Regions from separate parts of the Methylopila musalis genome, predicted to be linked through region 1. Evidence: riboswitches for the same ligand, from Rfam matches in the RefSeq annotation. Region 1 holds a riboswitch; the other holds the start of a gene.
What was found. A riboswitch is a leader RNA that binds a small molecule or an ion and turns the genes downstream of it on or off. The one in region 1 is predicted to bind cobalamin.
Positions count from the first base shown of each region.

Region 2: another riboswitch for cobalamin. It lies ahead of ACFQ4O_RS07195 (CbtB domain-containing protein); the one in region 1 lies ahead of ACFQ4O_RS08535 (TonB-dependent receptor).

Region 1 covers NZ_JBHTMX010000057.1:1,473-15,907, reverse strand. The annotation lists gene ACFQ4O_RS08585 (transporter substrate-binding domain-containing protein) at 1-583, shown strand, start outside; gene ACFQ4O_RS08580 (ANTAR domain-containing response regulator) at 589-1,179, shown strand; gene ACFQ4O_RS08575 (hydantoinase/oxoprolinase family protein) at 1,362-3,419, shown strand; gene ACFQ4O_RS08570 (hydantoinase B/oxoprolinase family protein) at 3,452-5,476, shown strand; gene ACFQ4O_RS08565 (urea ABC transporter substrate-binding protein) at 5,668-6,912, shown strand; gene ACFQ4O_RS08560 (branched-chain amino acid ABC transporter permease) at 6,990-7,856, shown strand; gene ACFQ4O_RS08555 (branched-chain amino acid ABC transporter permease) at 7,853-8,911, shown strand; gene ACFQ4O_RS08550 (ABC transporter ATP-binding protein) at 8,908-9,633, shown strand; gene ACFQ4O_RS08545 (ABC transporter ATP-binding protein) at 9,630-10,298, shown strand; gene ACFQ4O_RS08540 (transporter) at 10,436-11,287, shown strand; cobalamin riboswitch at 11,402-11,598, shown strand; gene ACFQ4O_RS08535 (TonB-dependent receptor) at 11,774-13,924, shown strand; gene ACFQ4O_RS08530 (ABC transporter ATP-binding protein) at 13,930-14,435, shown strand, end outside.
Region 2 covers NZ_JBHTMX010000041.1:14,477-18,883, forward strand. The annotation lists gene ACFQ4O_RS07180 (efflux RND transporter periplasmic adaptor subunit) at 1-438, opposite strand, end outside; gene ACFQ4O_RS07185 (aspartate aminotransferase family protein) at 637-1,968, shown strand; gene ACFQ4O_RS07190 (hypothetical protein) at 1,973-2,347, shown strand; cobalamin riboswitch at 2,411-2,620, shown strand; gene ACFQ4O_RS07195 (CbtB domain-containing protein) at 2,657-2,842, shown strand; gene ACFQ4O_RS07200 (CbtA family protein) at 2,858-3,613, shown strand; gene cobU (bifunctional adenosylcobinamide kinase/adenosylcobinamide-phosphate guanylyltransferase) at 3,610-4,143, shown strand; gene cobW (cobalamin biosynthesis protein CobW) at 4,140-4,407, shown strand, end outside.

The sequences.
Region 1 (14,435 bases):
GAAGCCGGACGTGGTGTTCTGCACCGTGGTGGGCAAAGCGGCGTCGGCCTTCTACGAGCTCTGCGCCGAGGCGGGATTGACCGCCGACACCACCTTCGCCAGCCTCACCATCACCGAGGCGGAGGTGGCGGCCATGCCGCCGCGCCTGGCGGAGGGCCATCTCACGGCCGCCACCTATTTCCAGTCGGTGGACACGCCTGAGAACCGGCGCTTCGTCCGGGCCTATCAGGCCCGCTTCGGCGTGCACGAGCGGCTGAACGCCATGGCCGAGACCGCCTATGTCGTCACCCATCTGACGCTCGGCGCCGTGGCGCGGGCGGGCTCGGCCGCGCCCGAGGCGGTCAGGGACGAGCTGTCGCGCATGACGTTCCGGGCGCCGGAAGGGGAGGTGCGGCTCGATCCCGAGAACAGCCACCTTTATCTCTGGCCGCGCATCGGCCGGGTGCAGGCGGACGGGCAGTTCCAGATCATCGCCGAGTCCACCTCGCCGGTGAAGCCGGACCCCTATCTGGTGAACCACACGCTCGAGGACTGGGACGGCGCGACGCCGCCGTCGCTGCTGCCGCTCGTGTCGGGGATCTGAGCCCCATGCTGAAGGCGCTTCGCGACATCCGGACCCTCCGCGTCGTGATCTACCATCCCAAGGATCGGGAGCGGGACGAACTCGTCGCGCAGATCCGCCGCATCGGCTGCGAGGTCGAGGCGGTCTGGCCGCCGACCGAGACCATGCGCCCGGACGCGGACGTGGTGTTCATGCTGTTCCGTCAGGACGGCTTCACCCATGTGCTGCTGAAGGCGCTGGTGGAGAGCGGATCCCAGGCCACGCTGATCGCCATCGTGGAGTTCGAGAGCCCCGCGGTGATCGAGGCGATCGCCCGCGCGGGCGCCGTCTCGATCGTGACGAAGCCGATCCGCGCATTCGGTCTGCTGACCAGCCTCGTTTTGTCGCGCACACTTTCCGCAAAAGAAAAAAACCTTATTGACAGAACTCGCAAGCTTGAGTCAAAGTTAGAAGGCTTCAGGCGGATGGAGAAAGCCAAGGCGATACTGATGTCGCGCAAGGGTTTTTCTGAGCAGGAAGCGTATGACGTGATACGAATGCGTGCAATGTCCGCACGCGTGTCTATGGATGTCGTTTGCGCGACCATCATAGACGCTGACGAATTCATCGGACTCTGACCGCAGCGGCGCTCGCCGCGCGTTTGGACGCCGACTTCATATCGACCCGGAAGCGCCAATGGTCGCCGCCGCCGGGTCCAGGCTGAGAGAGCCGTCGCCAGCACTCCCGCTGGCGGCGGCTTTTTGTTTTTCCGGCCCGGCGCCGCCGCAGCGGCGCGGGTCCCGACGTGAAGGAGCCGACAATGACTCAAGGAACCGGGGCGGACGACCGCAAGGTCCGCGTCGCCTGCGACGTGGGCGGAACGTTCACCGACATCTGCGTGCTGAGCGAGGCCACCGGCCGCATGCATGTGGCCAAGGTGCCGACCACGCCCGACCCGATCGACGGCGTGCTCGCCGGCATCGAGGCCGGCGGCGTCGACCTCAACGACCTGCTGCTGTTCAAGCACGGCACCACGCTCGCCACCAACGCGCTGATCACCCGCCGCTTTCCGCCGGCGGTGATGGTCACCACCAAGGGCTTCCGCGACACCATCGAGATCCGCCGCGGCAACCGCGACGACCTCTGGGACACCTACAAGGAGATGGCGAAGCCCTACATCCGGCGCCGCGACCGTCTCGTGGTCTCCGAGCGCACCGACTACGCGGGCAAGATCGTGACCCCGCTCGACGAGGCCGAGGCCGCCGAACTCGCCCGCGTGATCAAGAAGCGCGGCGTGAAGACCATCGCCATCTGCTTCGCCAACGCCTTCATCAACCCGGCGAACGAGCAGCGCATGCGCGACATCCTCGCCGAGGCGCTGCCGGAGGCGGTGATCTCCATCTCCAGCGACATCATGCCGGAGATCTTCGAGCATGAGCGCTTCTCGACCACGGTCGCGAACGCGGTGCTGGCGCCGGTGGTCGGCAACTACGCCAGCCGGCTCGAAAGCCGCATGAAGGAAGGCGGCTACAAGGAAGACGTGATGCTGCTGCATTCCGGCGGCGGCGTCATGACCGCGAAGATGGCCGAGCGCTACGCCGCCCGCCTGTCCGCGTCCGGCATCGCCGCCGGCGCCATCGCCAGCCGCTTCGTCGCCGAACAGGCCGGGTTCAAGAACTCGATCGGCCTCGACATGGGCGGCACCTCCACTGACGTCTCGCTCTGCGACAACGGCGACATCAACGTCACCAAGGAATGGTACGTCGAATACGGCTACCCGATCTGCTTCCCCTCGATCGAGGTGCTGACCATCGGGGCTGGCGGCGGCTCGCTCGCCTGGCTCGACGCCGCCAACTCGCTGCGCAACGGCCCGCAGTCCGCCGGCTCGACGCCCGGACCCGCCTGCTACGGACGCGGCGGCGAAAACCCCACCAACTGCGACGCCAACGTGGTGCTCGGCCGCCTGTCGGACCGGCTCGCCGGCGGCAAGGTGGGGCTCGACAAGGCGCTCGCCACCGAGGCGATCCGCAAGGGCGTCGCCGGCCCGCTCGGCATGTCGGTGGAGGACGCGGCGATCGCGGTGATCAAGGTCGCCAACGCCAACATGTCGGACGCGGTGCGCCTGCTCTCCATCCGCCGCGGCTACGACCCGCGCGACTTCGCCCTCGTCGCCTTCGGCGGCGCCGGGCCGCTCCACGGGGCGGCGCTCGCCAAGGATCTGGCGATCCCGGTGGTGCTGGTGCCGCCGAATCCCGGCGTCACCTCCGCGCTCGGCTGCCTGCTGGTGGACATCCAGCACGACATCTCGCGCATGTACCTCTCCAAGGCCGACGACGTGAACATCCTGGACCTGGAGACCACGTTCCGGGAGCTCGAGGTCGAGGGCGCCGAGCGTCTGACGTCCGAGGGCGTGGCGGTCGAGAACATGGTGTTCCAGCGCAAGATCGACATGCGCTACCACGGCCAGTGGCGCGCGCTCGCCATCAACATCGCCTCGCCGGTGACGTCGCTCGAAGAGGCGATCGCCCACTTCCACGAGGAGCATGGCCGCGAGCACAACTACTCGCGTCCCGGCGCGCCGGTGGAGATCTACCGCGTCTCGGTCACCGCGACCGGCGTGACCCCGAAGGCCAAGTTCGCGGATTTCGATCCGGTGGACGAACCGGCCGTCCCCGCCGGCTCCCGCAAGGTGCGGTTCGACGAGCTGCCCGAGGCGGTCGACACGCCCGTCTATCTCCGCGACGCGCTGAAGGCCGGCATGAAGGTCGAAGGCCCCGCCGTCATCGACCAGCTCGACTCCACCGTGATCGTGCCGCCCGGCGTCACGGCCGAGGTCGACCGCTCGCTCACCCTCGTCATGCGCATCCCGCTGGCCTGACCGGTCCGCGCCCCAATCACAGGAGCACCCCCATGTCTTCCGCGAACATGGACCACGGCCTCGATCCGGTCACCTTCGAGGTTCTCAAGAACGCATACGTCAACATCGTCGACCAGATGGCGGAGCAGATCTTCCGCACCTGCTACTCCTTCGTGATCTGGTCCCGCGACTTCTCGTCCGCGCTCTGCGACGTGAACGGCGACACCATCATGCAGGGCTCGGGCGACATCGCCGCCCATGTGGGCACGCTGCACTACACCGCGAAGGCCGTGATCAAGGCCTTCCAGGGCGACATCCATCCCGGCGACGTGTTCGTTGTGAACGACGTCTACCAGGGCGGCACCCACTTCAACGACACCCGCATCGTGCGGCCGATGTTCTACAAGGGCGAGCTGCTCGGCTTCGCCCAGGCCAACGGCCACTGGGCGGACGTGGGCGGCGCGACGCCGGGTTCGTTCAACGTCAACGCGCTCGACCACATGGCCGAGGGCCTGCGCATCACCCCGGTGCGCGTCTGGAGCAAGGGCGAGCAGCTCAAGGACGTCTGCAACCTCATCGCCTCCAACACCCGCGCTCCCGCCGACATCATCGGCGACATGGAGGCCCAGGCCCAGGCGACCAAGGTGGCCGAGACCGAGGTCTGCCGCCTGATCGAGAAATACGGCCTCGACGTCATCAAGACCTCCTTCACCGCGGTGCAGGACTACGTCGAGACCCTGACCCGCCAGCGCGTCGCGGCGCTGCCGGACGGCGTGTGGGAGACCGAGGACTACATCGACCTCGATCCGGGCGTGGGCGAGGGCCTGATCCCGATCCGGGTGCGCATGACCATCAAGGACGACACGGTTCATTACGACCTGTCGAAGTCGCACCCGACCAGCATCCGCTGCTTCCTGAACGCCTGTTACGGCGGCTCCTTCGCGGCCATCGTCGCCGGCACCAAGATGCAGTTCCCGGAGATCCCGCTGAATTCGGGCTTCTACCGGGTGGTGACGGTCGATCTCGGGCCGGAAGGCTCGGTGGTCAACGCCGCCTGGCCGACGCCGGTCGCGGGCTTCTGCTCCGGTCCGTTCGAGAAGATCATGAACTCGATCTTCGAACTCTGGGCCGAGGTGCTGCCCGAGCGGGCCATGGCCTGCACCTTCAACCTCGACTACCTGCTGATCGGCGGCCGCGACAATCGCGAGGGCGGGACCGGCCAGAAGCACTTCATGTGGTACGACTGGATGGTCGGCGGCTGGGGCGCCCGTAACGGCCGCGACGGCTGGGGCGCCACCGGCCCGGTGTTCGGCGTGCAGCTCGGCACCCAGCCCTTCGAGGGGCAGGAGCGGCTGGCGCCGGTGCTCACCACCGCCCACGAGCTTCGGGTGGATTCCGGCGGCCCCGGCGAGTCCCGCGGCGGCATGGGCGTCGACAAGGGCGTGATCCTCACCGAGGTCGACCGCACCGTCGTCTCCTACTGTTGCGACCGCGAGCGCTCCATCACCTGGGGCCTGTGGGGCGGCCTGCCGTCGATCCCGCACGGCGTGTGGGTGAACGAGGGGCTGGAGAACGAGCGCTACCTCGGCTCCATGTTCTCCAACGAGCCGCTCCTGGCCGGCGACCATGTGACCCGCCCGTCCGCCGGCGGCGGCGGCCTCGGCGATCCGCTGGAGCGCGACCCGCAGCTCGTCTGCGAGGACGTGGCGGACGGCTACGTCTCGATCGCCCGCGCCGCCATCGACTACGGCGTGGTGGTGAAGGAGATCGACGCCGATCTCGCCGAGTACGAGGTGGACCGCGAGGCGACGCTCGCCAAGCGCGCCTATATCCGCGCCAACCGCGCCAAGTGGATCGAGGAAGATCCGGAGGCGATCGCCGCGAAGTACCGGGCGGGCGAGCTCTCCATGCTCGACCTCATTCGCCAGCACGGCGTGATCGTGAACTGGGGCTCGGGCGAGCTGCTGCCGAAGACCACCGGGCAGTTCCGCGCGATGCTGAAGCGCCGCGCCGCGCCCTACTGGAGCAAGCGCCTCAAGCCCGGCTCCGAGGCGAGCGTCTCGCTCAAGGTCGCCTGACGACCCCGCCTGCCGAACGGCGGCCGGGGGCGCGAACCTCCCGGCCGCCGGCCAAGACCGGGCCATGGCGGCGCCAGACCGCCAAGCCCGAAACGCCCCAGAGATCACGCCAAGGCGCATGCGATACGGCCGCCGGCCGCACCCGGCGAACCACGCCACCCAACCGACCGACGACGCTTCGGGGATCGACCATGACCGCCTTCACCCGCCGCACGCTTCTCAAGACCGCCGCCGCCGGCGCGGCGCTGGGCCTCGCGCCCGCCTACATCCGGGGCGCGAGCGCCGCGGACGCCATCCAGATCGCCGGCATCCACGACGCCTCCGGCGGCATCGACATCTACGGCCGGCCGATGATCAACTGCCTGACGCTGGCGGTTGAGGAGCTGAACGCCAGGGGCGGGGTGCTGGGGCGCGAGATCGCGCTCAAGAACTACGACCCCCAGTCCAACATGCAGCTCTACACCCAGTACGCCACCGAGGCCGCAACCAAGCAGAAGGCCGCCGTGGTGTTCGGCGGCGTCATCTCCGCCTCGCGCGAGGCCATGCGGCCGGCGCTGCGCCGCTACCGCGTCCCCTATTTCTACAGTCTGCTCTACGAAGGCGGCGTCTGCGACCGCAACGTGTTCTGCATGGGCTCGACGCCGGCCCAGACGCTTCAGAAGTTCACGCCCTTCGCGATGAAGCGCTTCAACGCGAAGAAGATCTATGTGCTCGCGGCCGATTACAACTACGGCCAGATCACCGCCAAGTGGATCAAGAAGTTCGCCACCGAGAACGGCGGCGACGTGGCTCAGGCGGACTTCTTCCCGCTCGACGTGAACGACTTCGGCCCGACCATCCGCAAGATCCAGGCGGCGAAGCCGGACATGATCATGTCGGTGCTGGTGGGCGCGGCGCACAACTCGTTCTACCGCCAGTGGGTCGCGTCCGGCATGAAGGACAAGATCCCCATGGCCTCCACCACCTTCGGCATCGGCAACGAGCAGGCGCTGACCTCGCCGGAGGAGCACGACGGCATCATCGTCTCCTACGCCTATTTCGACGGCATCCAGACGCCGGAGAACCTCGACTTCATCACGCGCTACAAGGCCCGGTTCGGCGACAAGGCGGACGCGGTGACCGAGGGCGCGGCGATGACCTACCACGCCGTGAACCTCTGGGCGGAGGCGGCCAAGAACGCGGGCTCGATCGAGCGGGACAAGGTGATCGCGGCGCTCGAAAGCGGGCTCTCCTTCACCGGCCCCGCGGGCAAGACCACCATCGACGCCGCGACCCACCACGACACGCTCGACGTCTACATCGCCGAGGTGAAGGGCGGGGCCTACCACGTGCTGGAGAGCTTCCCGCAGCAGACGCCGGCGGACACGGCGGCGGTCTGCGACCTGACCAAGAACCCCAACGAGACCAAGCAGTTCGTCATCGACGTCAAGGTCTGACGTCGGGACGGGCGGGCGGGCGCGTCGTCCCCTCGAGCGCCCGCCCTTTTCCAGTGTTCGCGGTTCGGGAGACCGGCATGGATTACGCGGTCATCGTGCTTCTTCAGGTCGTGGTCACGGTCGCGAACCTCGCGCTCATCAGCGCGGGGCTCGCGGTGATCTTCGGCATGATGCGCATCATCAACATGGCCCATGGCGAGTTCCTGATGCTGGGCGGCTACGCCGCGCTGGTGTCGCATCAGGCCGGGCTGAACCTGTGGCTGTCGATCTTCGTGGTCGCGCCGCTGGTGGTGGGCGCGGTCGGCGCCGTGATCGAGCGCCTCGTCATCCGCAGGCTCTACGGCCGGATGATCGACACCATGCTCGCCACCTGGGGCGTGAGCCTGGCGCTGGTCGGGCTCATCACCGTGATCTTCGGCAACACGGTCGCCGGCATCTCGCCGCCGCTCGGAAGCCTCTCGATCGGGGCCTACGCCATCGGGCGCTACGAACTGCTGGTGGCGGGCGTCTCCGTCCTCCTCTTCGCGGCCGGCTGGTGGGTTCTCGCCCGCACCCCCGTCGGGCTGATCGCCCGCGCCGCCATGCAGAACCGCGACATGGCGGCGGCGCTCGGCGTCGATCCGGCCAGGGTCTACGCCATCACCTTCATCGCGGGCGCGGCGATCTCCGGGCTCGCCGGCGCGCTGATCGCGCCCATCGCCGGCGTCGCGCCCACCATCGGCGCCACCTACATCGCCAAGACCTTCATCACCGTCATCTCGGGCGGCGCGGCCATCCTCGCCGGCACGCTGAGCGCCGCCGGCCTGCTCGGCGCGGTGAACGCCGCCTTCTCCTTCCTGACGAGCCCCGTGCTCGGCGAGGTGGCCCTGCTCGCCTGCGCCGTCGTGCTGCTGCGCCTGCTGCCGCAGGGCGTCACCGGTCGCTACTTCCGGAGGTCGCTGTGACCCTCTCCCTTCGCTCCGCGGCCGGCTTCGCGGCGATCGCCGCCGCCGCGCTCTACGCGCTCGTGGTCGTGCCCCAGAGCGGCGACATCTCCACCATGATCAACGGCGCGATCTATGCGAGCTACGCCATTCTCGCGCTGTCGCTGGCGCTGATCTGGGGCTATGGCGGCGTGCTGTCCTTCGGGCAGGCGGCCTTCTTCGGCCTCGCGGGCTATGTCTACGCGGTCGCCGGGCTGAACTTCGGCGACACGGCGCTGGCGGCCCTGATCGCGGTGGCGAGCGCCGCCGCCTTCGCCGCGCTGCTCGGCTACTTCATGTTCTGGGGCCGGGTGTCGGACGTCTATCTCGGCGTCATCACGCTCACCGTCTCGCTGATCCTCTACCGCTTCATCAACCAGACGGCGGGCGAGGAATGGACCATCGGCGTAGCCCCCCTCGGCGGCTTCAACGGCATTCCCTCGACGCCGATCATGACCGCGCTCGGCAAGCCCGACGAGCCGCTGATGCCGGAGCAGATCTATGCGCTGTCGGTGGGCGCGCTGATCGTCTGCTACCTGATCTGCCGGCTCGCGATCGCGACCCGCTTCGGCCGCGCCGTGGTGGCGATCCGGGAGAACCCGGTCCGGGCCGAACTGCTCGGCTACGACACGCGGTTCTACAAGCTCGGGATCTTCACCCTCGGCGGCGCGATCGCGGGCGTGGGCGGCGTCGCCTTCGCGAACTCGGTGTTCGTGAGCCCGACCATGTTCAACCTTCAGACCAACGGGCAGGTCATCATCTGGGTCATCGTCGGCGGGCTCGGCACGCTGGCGGGGCCGGTGATCGGCTGTTTCGCCATGCTCGCGCTCGCCACCTGGCTCGGCGCGGTCGACGGCGGCGGCTGGACCGACCCCAACCTCGTGATGGGCGTCGTGCTCACGCTCTGCGTGGTGGCGATGCGGCGCGGCCTGCTGCCGACCGCGCTCACGCTCGGCGAGCGCCTGCTGACGCTCGCCGACGACCGGCTCGGCGGCTCGAAGCTCGGCCAGCCCCGCGCGGCGGAGGACCGGCCATGAGCGTCGCGCCGCCGCTTCTCGAAGCCCGCAACCTCGTCATGCGCTTCGGCGGCGTGACGGCGGTCGGCGGCGTCAGCATGACGGTGGGGGAGGGCGAGCTGCGCTGCCTCATCGGCCCGAACGGCGCCGGCAAGAGCACCTTCTTCAAGATGCTGTCGGGCCAGCTTCGTCCGACCTCGGGCGAGGTCGCCTTGCGCGGCCGCAGCATCGTCGGCCTGCCGGCCTCGCGCATCGCCCGGCTCGGCGTCGGCGTGAAGACCCAGACGCCGAGCGTGTTCGACGGCCTGACCGTGATGGAGAGCGTGCGCGTCGCGACCGACGCCCTGCTGCCGCCGACGCTCGCCCGCCGCCGGGCGGACGAGGCGCTGGAGCGCATGCGCATCCCCCATCTCGCGGGCGCGACGGTCGGGCTGCTCGCCCACGGCCAGCGGCAGCTGGTGGAGCTCGCCATGGTGGTGGCGCAGGCGCCGGACCTGATCCTGCTGGACGAGCCCGCCGCGGGCATGACCGGGGCGGAGGTGGACCGTCTGGGCGACCTGATCGTGGAGCTCGCCCGGTCAAGCTCGGTGATCGTGGTGGAGCACGACATGGCTTTCATCCGCCGCATCGCCCGCACCGTCACCGTGTTCAACCGCGGCGAGGTGCTGGCGGAAGGCCCGGCCGCGGAGGTGATGGCGGACGCCCGGGTGCGCGACGTCTATCTCGGAAAGGATGCGGCATGAGCATCCTCGCCGTCTCGAACCTCGCCGCCGGCTACGGCTCCATCGGCGTGCTGCGCGACGTGGGCTTCGCCATCGCCGAAGGGGAGATCCTCGGCGTGCTCGGCCACAACGGCATGGGGAAGAGCACTTTGCTCAAGGCGCTCAGCGGCGCGATCCGCCCGAGCGCGGGCGCGATCCTGTTCGCAGGCGTCGACATCGCCCAGGAGCCGCCCCACCGCCGCGCGCGGCGAGGCCTCGGCTACGTGCCGCAGGGCCGTCAGATCTTCCCCGGCCTCACCGTGCGCGAGAACATGGCCTTCGCCGCCCGCGCGTCCGGCGCGCCGCTTAGCCTCGTGGACGAGATGATCGCCCGCTTCCCCCGGCTGCAGCCGATCGTGGACCGGGCGGGCGGCGTGCTCTCGGGCGGCGAGCAGCAGATCCTGGCGCTGGCGCGCTGCCTCTGCGCGAAGCCGTCGCTGATCCTGCTGGACGAGCCCACGGAGGGCATCCAGCCCTCGATCCGCGACGAGATCGTGGAGACGCTGCTGACGCTTCGGCGGGAGCTCGGGCTCTCGATCCTGCTGGTGGAGCAGAACCTCAAGTTCATGACCGATCTGGCCGACCGGGTCCTTCACATGGAGAAGGGCCGGCTGGCCTTCGCCGCGCCGCCCGAGGCCGCGGCCTGACGCATCCGGCGCCGGGACCGATCCGGCGCCGTCATCCAGCGCAAGAGCGGTGCGGCCGCCGGGGCCTCGTTCCGGCGGAAGGAAGCTCGCGCGCCCAACGGCCCGCTATGGCGGGCGCCCTCGGGGAGACTGACGCGATGACGATCTGCATGACCATGAAATGCGCGGCCGCGGCCGCGGCCGCCGGACTGGCGCTCGCCGCCACGCCCGCCGGCGCGGCCGGCACCTCGGCGCCGGGCTACACCACCGGCATCCCGGTCTGGGCCGTGGCGCCGGAGGGGCTCTACTACCTCAACCAGACCTATTCCGGCTTCCGGGAGGTGGGCGGCGTCGACATCCGCTCGAACTACAACACGTTCTTCTTCTTCTGGCAGACCGGCGCCAAATTTCTCGGCGCGGACATCGGCGGGATCGCCGCCCCGACCATCGCCGACATCTCGATCGAGGGCGCGGGCAGCGAGTTCGGCCTGTTCAACACCTATTTCGCGGCCCAGCTGAGCTGGGACCTCGGAAACGACCTCTATGTGGGCTACCGCCTCGGCGGCTACATCCCGCAGGGCGACACGCTCTCGCTCGACTACGGCACCATCGAGCACCGCGTCGGCGCGAGCTATCTCGGCGACGGCTGGAACCTCACCGGCAACTTCATGTTCGGCACGCCGGTGGGCGACGACCGCGACGACTTCGCGCCGAACTACGTGATCGCTGACCTCACCGCGACCAAGAAGTTCGGCAAGTTCGAGATCGGCCCGGTGGCGCATTTCTCGGCGGATGTGAGCAAGCCGGTCTCCTGGTACGGCAAGCAGTCCCAGTTCGCGATCGGCGGCCTCGTGGGCTACGACTTCGGCGGCGCCAACCTGAACGTGAAGCTGACCCGCGACGTCTATTCGAAGAATCGCGGCTTCAAGGACACGATCCTCTGGACCAACCTCAGCTTCCCGCTGTGGACCCCGGCCAAGGCCGAGGCCCCGCTGGTCGTCAAGTACTGAGGACGGGAGGGGCCCGACCGCGAGGAGCGGGCCCCTCGACCAATGGCCGCGCCGTCCACAACCAAGGACGCGGAGCCGTGACCCGAAACCGCCTTGCCTTCGGCGCCGCAGCGCCGTAATTGGGCGGGGACGGTTCCCTTCGGGGATCAAAAGGGAACGCGGTGCGGGCTTCGGCCCGAAGCCGCGGCTGCCCCCGCAACTGTAAGCGGCGAGCGCGTCGTCATCGGCCACTGGACCCTCACGGGTCTGGGAAGGCGACGAACGCGCACTGACCCGCGAGCCAGGAGACCTGCCGTCAGCCGTGTGGTTACACGCGAACGCGTCGGGCGGGGTGCACCGATGGTGGGCGAACCGTCGGGCGCGTCGAAAGGCGCGTGACGCTCGGGACGACTTCCAGTTCGCGGTGACGCGCCACTCGTCCCGCTCGGGGTCCCGATGCCTGATTCCTCACGTCTGCCGTTACGCGCCGTCCCGGCACCCTCGTCCTTGCGCGCCGCGCTGCTCGGCGCCTGCTGCGCCGCAGCCCTCGCCGCGCCGGCCCGCGCGCAAGCGCCCGACAGCCCGGTGGCGCTCGACGAGATCACCGTCAGCGGCGCGGGCGCCACGGTCGCGCCCGGCCCGAACCTGTCCGTGAAGACCAACGCCGGCAGCCGGCTTGGCCTGACGCCGCTGGAGACGCCGGCGAGCGTGGACGTGGTCTCCGGCGACGTGGTCCGCGACCGGGGCCAGTCCTCCATCGCCGAAGCCGTGACCCAGAACGCGGCCGGCTTCAGCTTCATCGGCACGCCGGGCAACGGCTTCGGCGCCTATTCGTCGCGCGGCTTCACCGGCGTGAACTCGGTCACCACGCTCTATGACGGCGTGCGGCTCTATCCGGGCCAGGGCACCGTCACTTTCCCGTTCGACACCTGGACCGTGGACCGGATCGAGGTGCTGCGCGGCCCGGCCTCGGTGCTCTACGGCGAGGGCGCCGTCGGCGGCGCCATCAACATCATCCCGAAGAAGCCCCTCACCGACGAGCGCCGCAACGAGGCCCGCATGGTGGTGGGAACGGACGGACAGGTGGGCCTCGCCGCCGGCAGCGCCGGGCCGATCAACGACAGGTTCGCCTACAGCTTCGACGTGGTCGGCAATCGCGGCGACGGCTGGATGGACCGGGGCGACCACAAGAACCTCGCCTTTTCCGGCGCGCTGAACTGGCGGCCGACGGACGAGCTCTCCGTCACCCTGACGCATGACGGCGGTCACAATCAGCCGAGCCGCTATTTCGGCACGCCGCTGAAGGGCGCCGGCAATGTGGAGACGGACTGGATCGGCGAGAACTACAACGTCCGCGACGGCGTGATCCGCTTCAACGACACCATCACCCAGCTCAAGGCGGAGTGGACGCCGAACGAGACCGTGACGCTGCGGGCGACCGCCTATTACGTCACCGCCAACCGCCTGTGGCGCAACGCCGAGGGCTACACATGGAACGCGGGGACCGGCCTGATCGACCGCTCGAGCTTCATCGCGATCAAGCAAGAGCAGGAGCAGATCGGCGCCCGCGCCGACGCCACCATCCGCACCGAGCTGTTCGGCATGGCGAACGAGGCGGTGGTCGGTTTCGACGTCAACCGGTTCGACTTCCGCCGCCTGAACAACGGCGGCTACGGCAATCCGGACCTCAACCCGTCGCTGCCGCCCACGGGCTTCGACCCGGGCGATTACGGCAGCGCGAGCCCCTACGGCAAGGACTACAAGGCGATCACCACCCAGTACTCGTTCTTCTTCGACGACCGGCTGAAGGTCACGGACACGCTCTCGCTGGTCGCGGGCCTGCGCTACGACCATCCGGAGGTGGATTATCGCAACGTCCGCACCGGCGACACGTCCAACCCGACGCTGAATTCGATCTCCTGGCGCGTCGGCGCGGTCTATGAACCGATCGAGAACCTCGCGGTCTACGCGCAGTATTCGGAGGCTGCGGACCCGGTGACGTCCATCCTCTCGCTGCCGAAGTCGCAGGCGGACTTCGCGCTCTCGAAGGGCCGGCAGGTCGAGGCCGGCGTGAAGCAGAGCCTGTGGGACGACCGCGTCGAGTGGACGCTCTCGGCGTTCTACATCGAGAAGAACGACCTTCTGTCCCGCGACGCGAACACCCCCACCATCACGCAGCAGGTGGGGCAGCAGTCCTCGCGCGGCGTCGAAGCCTCGGTCGGCGTTGAGCTTGGCCATGGCTGGCGGATCGACGCCAACGGCACGATCCTCGACGCGCGCTATGACGACTTCCGGGAGTCCGTCATGAATCCCGTTACGGGAGAACCGGAAAGCGTCAGCCGCAAGGGCAACACTCCGAACGCGGTGCCGGAAACGCTCGCCAATGTCTGGGCCACCTGGCGCTTCGCGGAAGACTGGAAGGCGCAGGCCGGCCTGCAATATGTGGGCAAGACCTACACCACGGCCGAAAACCGGTACAGCCGTCCAGGCTACGCTCTGGTGAACGCCGGGCTGCAGTGGAAGCCGACCGCTTACGCCACGCTCGATCTCCGGGTGAAGAACCTCACCGACAAGACCTACGCCTACACTGGCGGCGATTATCAGTGGTACTTCGGCGCGCCGCGCACCGCCGAAGTCGCGCTGCATCTGCGGTTCTGACCGCCGTGACGGCGCCCGTCCGGCTGGAGGTGGAGAACCTGGCGTGGGGACCTCCGGGGCGCCCGCCGGTGCTCTCGGGCGTGAGCTTCGCGCTCGCGCCCGGAGCGCGGCTCGCGGTGATCGGCCCCAACGGGTCCGGCAAATCCACGCTGCTGCGCTGCCTCTACCGGGTGAACCGCCCGACCGCCGGGGTGGTCAAGCTCGACGGCCACGACCTGTGGGCGCTTGGCCCCCGCGAGACGGCCCGGCGGGTGGCCGCCGTGCTGCAGGAGGCGCCGCCGGATTTCGCCTTCACCGTGCGGGAGATGGTGGAGGCGGGCCGCACGCCGCACGCGGGCGCCTTCGGCGATCGCGGCGGCGCGACGGTGGTGGAGGACGCCATGGCGCGCATGGAGATCGCAGGCCTCGCCGGGCGCCGCTTCGCCACGCTGTCCGGAGGCGAGAAGCAGCGCGCGCTCATCGCCCGCGCGCTGGCGCAGCAGCCGGGCCTGCTGGTGCTGGACGAGCCCAC
Region 2 (4,407 bases), on a different contig from region 1:
CAGGTTCGCCTCCGCCAGCGTCAGGCGCGCCTCGAGGTCCTTCAGTTCGGCGAGCAGCAGCGAATCGTCGAGCTTCAGCACGGGGTCGCCAGCGCGGACGCGCTCGCCCTCCCGGAAGTGGATCGCCACCAGACGGCCGGGCTGCTCGGGCGCGATCTGCACCGATTCTTCGGACAGCAGCGAGCCCACGGTCGCGAACCGGCTCGCCACGCTCTCGGCCCGCGCCTGCGCCGTCTCCACCGGCACGGGGCGCGCGGCCGCCTTGGGCTTCGGCGCGGGACGCGCCGCGCCGCCGCCTGCGAACAGCGCCGCGCCGAGGCTCTCCTCCACGCGGTCGAAGGCCGTCTGGGCGGGCGCGGGCAACAGCGCGTTCATGCCGGCGTAGGCGCCGGCGGCGATCACGGTCAGGGCTGCGACGGCGATGATCGAGGCGCGCATCCGCCCTCCCATGCGACAAAATAGACGGCGCCCGTGGCCTGCGCCATGGACCCCGGCTCACGTCCTGAAACGGACGAGACGCCGCGGCACTGCGCCTCCTCACGCGATCGGGAACGGGGTTTCCCCGCCTTGACCTGCCGACGGCGCCCGCCCAACGTGGCGCCGCACGCCCCCTAGCAACAGCCGGACCTTACTCTCATGCCCGCGAGCGCCGCGCCTGCGCCGACCAACAATCTCGACGCCTTCTGGATGCCGTTCACGCCGAACCGGCAGTACAAGGCGGCGCCGCGCATGCTGGTGAGCGCCAAGGACATGCACTACCGCGCCGCCGACGGCCACGAGGTGCTCGACGGCGCCGCAGGCCTCTGGTGCGTCAACGCGGGCCACGGCCGCGAGAAGATCGTGGAGGCGGTGCGGGCGCAGGTCGCCGAGCTCGACTTCGCGCCGAACTTCAACATGGGCCACCCCAAGGCGTTCGAATTCGCAAGCCGCCTCACCGCGCTCGCGCCCAAGGGCCTCGACCGTGTGTTCTTCACCAATTCCGGTTCGGAATCGGTCGACACCGCGCTCAAGATCGCCCTCGCCTACCACCGCGCCCGGGGCGACGCCGGCCGCACCCGGCTGATCGGACGCGAGCGCGGCTATCACGGCGTCGGCTTCGGCGGCCTTTCGGTCGGCGGCATGGTGGCGAACCGCAAGGCGTTCGGCCTCGGCCTCAACGGCGTCGACCACCTGCGCCACACTCATGACCCCGCCCGCAACGGCTTCTCCCGCGGCCTGCCCGAGCACGGCGCGGAGCTCGCCGACGATCTGGAGCGGCTGGTGGCGCTGCACGACGCCTCCACCATCGCGGCCGTGATCGTGGAGCCGGTCGCCGGCTCCACCGGCGTGCTGCCGCCGCCGAAGGGCTATCTGGAGCGGCTGCGCGCCATCTGCGACCGCCACGGCATCCTGCTCATCTTCGACGAGGTCATCACCGGCTTCGGCCGGCTCGGCGCCGCCTTCGCCTCCGAGCTGTTCGGCGTGACGCCGGACATCATCACCACCGCCAAGGCCGTCACCAACGGCGTCGTGCCCATGGGCGCGGTGTTCGCCTCGTCGAAGATCTACGACGCCTTCATGAGCGGCCCGGAGCATGTGATCGAGCTGTTCCACGGCTACACCTATTCCGGCCACCCCATGGCCTGCGCCGCCGGCCTCGCCACCCTCGACATCTACCAGGAGGAGGGCCTGTTCGAGCGCGCCGCCGTCATGGGCGAGCGTCTCGCCGACGGGCTGCACGCGCTGAAGGGCCTGCCGCACGTGATCGACGTCCGCACCGTCGGCCTCGTGGGCGCGGTGGAGCTGGAGCCGATCGAGGGCGCGCCGACCAGACGCGCCTACGCCGCCTTCACCAAGGCCTTCGACGACGGCCTGCTGCTCCGCACCACCGGCGACACCATCGCGTTGTCGCCGCCGCTCATCATCTCCGAAGCGCAGGTGGACGAGCTGGTCGGCAAGCTCGCGGACGTGCTGAAAGCGATCGACTGACGCCATGACCATCCCGCCAAAACCGCCCGCGCCCCAGGACGAGCGTCCGCTTAGCCGCGCCGCCTTCTTCGGCTGGGGCCTCGGCTTCATCGCCCTGATCGCGCTGTCCGTGGTCGGCCTCGGCCACAGCCCGCAGATTCGCGGCGCCGCCAACCTGCAATACTGGGTGGTGGTGGCGCTGGTGGGCGCGGCGGTGGCCGCCGCAACGCTGGCGCTGGCCCGCTCCGAGGCCGCGAGCCGCGTCGGCGATCTGGCGCACCGCGTCGGCGTCGCGCTCGGAGGCGCCGGGCTTGCGCTGTTCCTGTGGGAGGCGGTGGCGGTCGGCCGCGGCCTTTCGCCCTCTCCGGTCGGCATCGCCGCGCGTCTTCTCGGCTATTGAGCCGCCGCCTTCGACCAAGGCGCCCGTCGCACGCCGTTGTGAGCGGGCGCCGCGTCTGCTAAGCCTCGAACCGTTCGCTTCGGCTCCTTCGGGACCAGAGGGAATCCGGTGGGGGGAGCCGCGCAATCGCGCGTTCCCCGAGTCCGGAGCTGCCCCCGCAACTGTGAGCGGCGAGCGGCGCGCCAGTTCCGCCACTGGGCCTTCGGGTCCGGGAAGGCCGGCGCGTCGCGGCGACCCGCAAGCCAGGAGACCTGCCGCGGCGCCCACGCCAACGCCCTCGGTGGGAGGGCAAGAAAAGGCCGTAAGCTCATGTCGCACGCCGACTTCCGCACCTCCGCCTCCTCCGCCGCGCTGACCTCGTCGCGCGCGGTCTCGATCGTCGCCGCGTTCCTGTTCGGCGTCGTCATCATCGGCGGCGTGGGCTTCGCCCAGATGGCCGTGGCGCACAACGCGGCGCACGACCATCGGCATTCGATCGGCTTTCCCTGCCACTGAGGCGGAGCCGACATCGTGAATCTGTTCCGCACCATCGTTCTGGTGGCGGCGCTGGTGGGGCTCGGCTCCGGCCTTGTGCTGACCGTCGTCCAGCATTTCAGCGTCCAGCCGCTCATCGTTCAGGCCGAGGCGTTCGAATCCCAGCGCTCCGAAGCGCCCGCGCCCCATGACCACGCCGCGTCCGGCGAGCACGATCATCTCGCCGCCGCGAAAGCCGACCTCGCCGCGCAGGAGGCCCACGACGCGGCCCATGCGCACGACCCCGAAGCCTGGGAGCCCGCCGACGGGATCGAGCGCTTCGGCTGGACCCTCGTCGCCAACGTGCTGAGCGCGGTCGGCTTCGCGCTGCTGCTCGTGTCCGCAAGCGAGCTCAAGGGCGGGCTGGCCTCGTGGCGCGAGGGGCTGTTCTGGGGCCTCGCCGGCTTCGCCGCCTTCACGCTCGCGCCCTCCGTCGGCCTGCCGCCGGAAGCGCCCGGCGTCACCGGCGCGGCGCTGGAGGCCCGCCAGATCTGGTGGATCGGCACGGTGGCCGCCACCGCGCTCGGTCTGGCGCTGCTCGCCTTCGGCCGCTCGCCCGTGCTCGCGATCCTCGCGGTGGCGCTGATCGCCGCGCCGCACGTGATCGGCGCGCCCCATGCCCCGGAGCCGCCGGCGATCCCGCGCAAGCTGGAGCACGACTTCGTGGTCGCGGTGATCGTGACCGGCTTCGTGTTCTGGTCGGCCCTCGGGGCGCTCGCCGGCGCGCTGCGCCAGCGCTTCGGCGGGGCGTGACCGCCCGGCTGGCGCTGGTCCTCGGGGGAGCGCGCTCGGGCAAGAGCCGCTTCGCCGAAGGCCTCGCCGCAGCCTCGGGGCGCGACCTCGTCTATGTGGCGACGGCGCAGGCTTACGACGATGAGATGCGCGACCGCATCGCCCGTCACCAGCTCGACCGCGCCGACCGCCGCTGGCGCACGGTGGAGGCGCCTCTGCGTCTCCCCGAGACGATCCGGGCGGAGGCCGCGCCCGGCCGCGTCCTGCTGGTGGACTGCCTCACCTTGTGGCTCAGCAACGTGATGCTGGCCGACCACGACGTGGAGCAGGACGCGGACGGACTGCTGGCGAGCCTCGCTCAGGCGCAAGGCCCCGTCGTCCTGGTCTCCAACGAGGTGGGCTACGGCGTCGTGCCCGACAACGCGCTGGCCCGCGCGTTCCGCGATCATCAGGGCCGGCTGAACCAGCGCGTGGCGGCGGTCTCGGACCGCGTGACGCTGGTGGCGGCCGGCCTGCCTCTCGATCTCAAGCTCCCGAAGGAGCCCTCATGACCGCCCCCCAGAAGATTCCCGCGACCGTCGTTACCGGCTTCCTCGGCGCCGGCAAGACCACCCTCATCCGCCATCTGCTGCAGAACGCCGGCGGCCGGAAGATCGCACTGATCGTGAACGAGTTCGGCGACGTCGGCATCGACGGCGACGTGCTGAAGGCCTGCGGCAGCGAGGCCTGCCGCGAGGAGGACATCGTCGAGCTCGCCAACGGCTGCATCTGCTGCACCGTCGCCGACGACTTCATCCCCACCATGGAGAAGATCC